Linked DNA regions of Rhizobium rhizoryzae. The protein of the gene in region 2 interacts with the protein of the main gene of each other region in a pairwise test. Links are inferred from orthologs where the notes say so. Each region holds a gene or a part of one and is shown on either strand. Other genes may lie near its edges. The genes, in order: rplA and thrS.

Region 1 (3,180 bases), 210 kb from region 2 along the record:
GCTTGATTGAGTGGAGATGAAGATGGCGGCACGTTGGTACATCGTCCACGCTTATTCGAATTTTGAGAAGAAGGTTGCGGAATCGATCGAGGAGAAGGCTCGCCAGAAGGGGCTTGAGCATCTTTTCGAAAAGATCCTGGTGCCGACAGAGAAGGTCGTTGAGGTTCGTCGCGGTCGCAAGGTCGATAGCGAGCGGAAGTTCTTTCCGGGTTATGTGCTTGTCCGCGCCAACCTGACGGACGAAGCTTATCACCTGATCAAGAACACTCCTAAGGTGACGGGTTTCCTCGGATCGGATAATAAGCCGGTTCCGATTCCGGACCATGAAGCAGACCGTATCCTTGGTCAGGTCCAAGAAGGTGTTGAGCGGCCAAAGTCGTCCATCTCCTACGAGATTGGTGAGCAGGTTCGTGTTTCTGATGGTCCGTTCGCCTCGTTCAACGGTATCGTTCAGGATGTCGACGAAGAGCGGTCTCGCCTCAAGGTGGAGGTTTCCATCTTCGGTCGTGCGACGCCCGTCGAGTTGGAATACGGTCAGGTCGAAAAGGTCTGATCGAGAAGGGGAGGTTCTCCCCATGCGCGTGGGAGGAGGCGCCTTAGCCGGGCGACAAGTTCCTGACCACGCAACCGCAGCCGCCAGCATTCGCATGTTGGCATTGAGGGCCGGGTAACCGGTTCAATTGGAAAGGCAGAGAAATGGCTAAGAAAGTAGCAGGCCAGCTCAAGCTCCAGGTCAAGGCAGGATCGGCAAACCCGTCTCCGCCAATCGGCCCGGCACTTGGTCAGCGCGGCATCAACATCATGGAATTCTGCAAGGCATTCAATGCCGCTACGCAGGAAATGGAAAAGGGTATGCCGATCCCGGTCGTCATCACCTATTACCAGGACAAGTCCTTCACCTTCGCTATGAAGCAGCCGCCGGTTACGTACTGGCTGAAGAAGGAGGCAAAGATCCAATCCGGTTCCAAGACGCCTGGTAAGGGTGCGAAGGCCGGTACCATCACCAAGGCTCAGGTCCGCGCGATCGCTGAAGCCAAGATGAAGGATCTCAACGCGGCTGACGTTGAAGGCGCAATGCTGATGGTTGAGGGCTCTGCCCGCTCCATGGGCCTGGAAGTGGTGGCTTGATCATGGCTAAGGTAGCAAAGCGCATTCAGAAGGTTCGCGAAGGTATCGATCCTACCAAGTTGATCGCCCTCACCGACGCAATCTCTCTCGTCAAGGACCGTGCAACTGCAAAGTTCGACGAGACAATCGAAATTGCCATGAACCTTGGTGTTGACCCACGTCACGCTGACCAGATGGTTCGCGGTGTTGTCAATCTGCCGAACGGCACTGGTCGCGATGTTCGCGTTGCGGTTTTCGCTCGTGGCGCCAAGGCTGATGAAGCCAAGGCAGCCGGTGCGGACGTTGTTGGCGCTGAAGATCTCGTCGAGATCGTTCAGGGCGGCAAGATCGATTTCGATCGCTGCATTGCAACGCCGGACATGATGCCGCTCGTTGGCCGTCTCGGTAAGGTTCTCGGCCCGCGTGGCATGATGCCGAACCCGAAGGTCGGTACGGTAACCATGGACGTCGCAGGCGCAGTCAAGGCCTCCAAGGGTGGCGCAGTCGAGTTCCGCGTCGAGAAGGCTGGTATCATCCATGCCGGTATCGGCAAGGCTTCCTTCGACGCCAAGGCTCTGGAAGAAAACATCAAGGCGTTCGCTGATGCCGTCGTCAAGGCAAAGCCGGCCGGCGCCAAGGGCAACTACGTAAAGCGTGTTGCACTGTCCTCGACCATGGGTCCGGGCGTGCGCGTAGAGCCTTCGACGGTTCTCGCTTGATTTTAAGATGGTCGGCTTGTTGCTGACCGTCGCAAAGAATTTTCGGGCCTCCGGGCCCGGAAAATCCGGGGAAACCCGGAATTCCTGTCCGAGATTGCGGGTGGTTTCGACCTTAATCGTTTGACCTGCATGAGACGGGTAAGATCTGGATTATCGACAGGCGCGCGCGATGCGCCCCTGAGGGTTCCGGTTCGAACCTGATGTGCCTTGTGCCGTAACCATACCGGTTACGTGCGGGGGGACAGGATCCTCGAGCGCTGCTCGGGATCTTGCAATAAGGTCCCAAGTGGCAAAGGCAACCCGGCAGGTCCCGATCCTTTGATCGGTCCTGTCAACTGGAGACAGACAGTGGAAAGAGCGGAAAAACGCGAATTCGTCACGGAGCTGAACGAAGTCTTCAAGGCTTCTGGTTCGGTTGTCGTGGCCCACTATGCTGGTGTTACAGTTGCGCAAATGAACGACTTTCGTTCGAAGATGCGCGCAGCTGGCGGCACCGTCAAAGTCGCGAAGAACCGTCTGGCCAAGATCGCTCTTCAGGGCACGGAGTCCGAAGGGATGGTAGATCTCTTCAAGGGCCAGACGCTGATCGCATACAGCGCCGACCCGATTACGGCTCCGAAGGTCGTCATGGATTTCGCCAAGACCAACGACAAGCTCGTTGTTCTGGGTGGCGCCATGGGCTCGACCACGCTTAACGCGGAAGGCGTCAAGTCGCTTGCGACCCTGCCTTCGCTGGACGAACTGCGTGCAAAGCTGCTGGGTATGATTCAGACCCCGGCTACTCGCATTGCAGGTGTTGTTCAGGCACCGGCAGCACAGCTCGCCCGCGTTTTTGCGGCCTACGCAAAGAAGGACGAAGCCGCTTGAGGCGGTTTTTCGCTGTAACAAACAAACCAGTTCGAACCGAACACAAAAGGACTTAAGAAAATGGCTGATCTCGCTAAGATCGTTGAAGACCTCTCCGCTCTGACCGTTCTGGAAGCTGCTGAGCTTTCCAAGCTGCTGGAAGAGAAGTGGGGCGTTTCTGCAGCTGCTCCTGTAGCTGTTGCTGCTGCTGGCGGCGCTGCTGCTCCGGCTGCTGTTGAAGAAGAAAAGACTGAATTCGACGTAATCCTGGTTGACGCTGGCGCCAACAAGATCAACGTCATCAAGGAAGTTCGCGGCATCACCGGCCTCGGCCTCAAGGAAGCCAAGGACCTCGTCGAAGGCGCTCCGAAGGCTGTCAAGGAAGCCGTCTCCAAGGGCGAAGCTGCTGACATCAAGAAGAAGCTCGAAGACGCTGGCGCCAAGGTTGACGTCAAGTAATTTCGAAAAATCGGTAAGAGAGGGCGTCTTCGCCCTCTCTTATTGGCGT
Region 2 (3,297 bases):
CGAGCGTGCGCTTGTGATGGCCAATGTGAAGCCGAACACGATCATCCGGCTGAATACCGGCACCTATCACATTGTTTCAGAATATGGCGATATCAACGCGAGCGTTCGGGCTGACCTTCAGGTCGAGGCAGGCAAACTGACCGAGGCGACGCTGCAGCACAAGGCGGCGCAGATTACCCTCAAGCTTGTTTCTCAGCACGGCGGCGAAGCCGTGGCTGATACCGCATGGTCTGTGCTGACTGCCGGTGGCGACGTGGTGAGTGAAAGCGTCAGCGCTTTCACAACCATGGTGCTGGCGGAGGGCGAATATACCGCCGTCGCTCGCAACAAGGACAAGATCTATCAACGAGAGTTCACCGTTCAGTCCGGCAAGAACGCGGATATCGAAGTTTCCATGAAGGAACAACAGGCGTCCGTCGTCGGTCAGGATTGATCACCGTGATCGCTTGAAACAAAAAAACCCCGGTGGATCGCTCCACCGGGGTTATTTGTTTTACTCGGCAGCCATCTTGCGTGCTGCCTGACGCCGCTTGACATCCGGCGGCGTTGCTTCTTCCGAAAGCGATGCAACGGCATCTTCCAGCGACATCGGTGTCTGTGCCTGCGAACCCAGACGGCGGATGTTGACTGAGCGGTTTTCGGCTTCCTGACGACCACAGACAATGATGACCGGAACCTTCGTGACCGAATGCTCGCGGATCTTGTAGTTGATCTTCTCGTTGCGGAAGTCCTCTTCCACAATCAGGCCCGCATCGCGCAGCTGCTGGGCAACCTCGCGGCCATAATCATCCGCATCGGAGGTGATCGTTGCGACGACCACCTGAAGCGGTGCGAACCACAGCGGCATATGCCCGGCGAAGTTCTCGATCAGGATCCCGAGGAAGCGCTCCATCGAGCCGCAGATGGCGCGGTGGATCATGACAGGCTGGGTCTTTTCCGAGTTCGCATCGATGTAGAACGCACCGAAGCGCTCTGGCAGGTTGAAGTCCACCTGCGTCGTTCCGCACTGCCAGTCACGGCCAATTGCGTCCTTGAGAGTGTACTCGAACTTCGGCCCGTAAAATGCGCCCTCACCTGGCAATATTCCGGTTTTGATGCGTCCTCCAGACTGCTCTTCGATCGTCTTTAGAACATCCATCATGACCGATTCCGCGCGGTCCCAAAGCTCATCGGATCCCACGCGCTTTTCCGGACGGGTGGAGAGCTTCACCACGACTTCCTTGAAGCCGAAGTCCTCATAGACCGACAGGATGAGATCATTGATGCGCAGGCATTCGGCTGCCATCTGCTCTTCCGTGCAGAATACATGGGCATCGTCCTGCGTGAAGCCGCGAACGCGCATCAACCCATGCAATGCGCCGGATGCTTCGTAGCGATGAACGAGACCAAATTCCGCAAGGCGAACAGGCATTTCACGGTAAGACTTCAAGCCATGCTTGAAGATCTGGACGTGACCCGGGCAGTTCATCGGCTTCAAGGCGAAGACGCGATTATCGGCTTCCTTGTCATCCGGATGGGTAAACGCGTAAGCCGATTTCACGGCGAACATGTTTTCCTGATACCAGCCCCAGTGACCGGAGGTTTCCCATAGCGAGGCATCGAGAACCTGCGGCGCGTTGACCTCTTCATAGGTGTTGGCCAGACGGCGGCGCATGTAGGCGGTCAGGGTCTGGAACATGCGCCAGCCCTTGCCATGCCAGAACACGACGCCCGGACCTTCTTCCTGAAAATGGAACAGATCCATCTCGCGGCCAAGCTTGCGGTGATCGCGCTTCTCGGCTTCCGCAAGTACGTGCAGGTACTGATCCAGTTGCTCCTGCTCTGCCCAGGCTGTGCCGTAGATACGGGTCAGCATCGGACGGGTGGAATCACCGCGCCAATAGGCACCGGCCACCTTCATGAGCTTGAAGGCCGTCCCAATCTGTCCGGTCGAGGCCATGTGCGGACCACGGCAAAGGTCGAACCAGTCGCCCTGAGCATAGATCTTGACGTCCTGATCTTCCGGGATCGCATCAACGAGCTCGACCTTGAAGCTCTCACCCTTGGCAGCAAACACATCCTTGGTCTTCTGGCGCGACCAGACTTCCTTGGTGAAGGGTTTGTTGCGACCAATGATCTCCTTCATTTTCTTTTCGATCTTCGGCAGATCGTCGGGCGTGAAGGGCCAGTCTTCCTTGGTGTCTGGGTGAACGCGCTTGAAGTCGTAGTAGAAGCCGTTCTCGATCACCGGACCGATCGTGACCTGCGTGCCGGGCCAAAGCTCCTGGACGGCTTCCGCCATCACGTGCGCAGCATCATGGCGAATGAGTTCCAGAGCGCGCGGATCTGTGCGGGTAATGATCTCGATCTTGCCATCGGAAACAGGGTCCGACAGGTCGCGGACTTCGCCGTCGATCGCAATGGCGATGGCCTTCTTGGCCAGCGACTTCGAAATCGACTCAGCGACCGCAAGCCCGGTCGCACCGGCTTCATACGAACGGACAGAGCCATCAGGGAATGTGAGGGAAACAGACATGGTTTTCTCCTTGAACCAGTCCCGCCAACGAATGCGGGTGGTGAATTGCGCTGCGCGGATGCAGCGATGAATCTGCGCGTCATAGAAAAAAACTCGCAGAACGTAAAGATTACTGCGCTGAATCTTCGCCCTTTGAGGCGGCTGCATATCGCCAGGGTGTCCACCATCGCTGGTGTTGAGGCCGGTTCTCCGGTACGGGATCCAGCCCGGACGAACCAAATGGCCCGCAACGGGCGAAACGATAGGCCGTCATCCAGGCCCCGAACCAGAGACCGTGACGCGCGACAGCCTCATAGCCGAACTCAGAACATGTGGGGATGTGACGACAGGAATTTCCGATGAAGCCGGAGAGCGTCAATTGATAGAGGCGGATCAGGCCCATTCCGACAAGACGATCCGGCGTTTTGCGAAAAGGACCGGACCAGTTCCGACCTCTTCTCCGCGGCTTTTCATCCTCGTCATCATGCAGACCAGAACAGTGCTGGCACATGCGTCAGACCGCCTGCGGCTGCGCTTTGGCTTCAATCTGATCGAGACAGTCTACCACGGCATCGAAGGTCAACATGGTCGAGGCATGTCGGGCCTTGTAGTCCTTCACGGGTTTCAGAACGCGCATTTCCTCAAAACGACCGACGGGTCCTTCACCACCTTCCTTCAGCATGGCCAGCATGTCCCGACGTGCCTGACGAATTTCGTCAACAGAGGCACCAACGACCACCCGCGCCATGGCCGATGAAGACGCCTGTCCCAAAGCGCAGGCGCGCACCTGATGTGCAAAGTCG

The links.
Region 1: the proteins of thrS (region 2) and rplA interact in binary tests that used the Escherichia coli proteins (3 or more experiments, as listed by UniProt). The link is inferred for Rhizobium rhizoryzae from one-to-one orthologs.

Annotation. Positions count from the first base shown.
Region 1 is NZ_CP049250.1:2,887,252-2,890,431, reverse strand. Bases 116-2,978 are described here. They hold rplA (50S ribosomal protein L1), read left to right. Parts: upstream 116-1,130; coding sequence 1,131-1,826; downstream 1,827-2,978. Other genes in these bases: rplL (50S ribosomal protein L7/L12), read left to right, coding at 2,754-2,978; rplJ (50S ribosomal protein L10), read left to right, coding at 2,175-2,693; rplK (50S ribosomal protein L11), read left to right, coding at 697-1,128; nusG (transcription termination/antitermination protein NusG), read left to right, coding at 116-553. In the rest of the region: preprotein translocase subunit SecE, read left to right, coding at 1-6; more of nusG, read left to right, coding at 23-115; more of rplL, read left to right, coding at 2,979-3,131. UniProt on the Escherichia coli protein: One of the primary rRNA binding proteins, it binds very close to the 3'-end of the 23S rRNA. Forms part of the L1 stalk. It is often not seen in high-resolution crystal structures, but can be seen in cryo_EM and 3D reconstruction models.
Region 2 is NZ_CP049250.1:2,674,464-2,677,760, forward strand. What follows is about bases 5-2,984. They hold thrS (threonine--tRNA ligase), read right to left. Parts: upstream 2,516-2,984; coding sequence 494-2,515; downstream 5-493. Other genes in these bases: G6N80_RS18720 (hypothetical protein), read left to right, coding at 5-433; yidD (membrane protein insertion efficiency factor YidD), read right to left, coding at 2,625-2,984. In the rest of the region: more of G6N80_RS18720, read left to right, coding at 1-4; more of yidD, read right to left, coding at 2,985-3,005; G6N80_RS18735 (iron-sulfur cluster assembly scaffold protein), read right to left, coding at 3,009-3,297. UniProt on the Escherichia coli protein: Catalyzes the attachment of threonine to tRNA(Thr) in a two-step reaction: L-threonine is first activated by ATP to form Thr-AMP and then transferred to the acceptor end of tRNA(Thr). The rate-limiting step is amino acid activation in the presence of tRNA.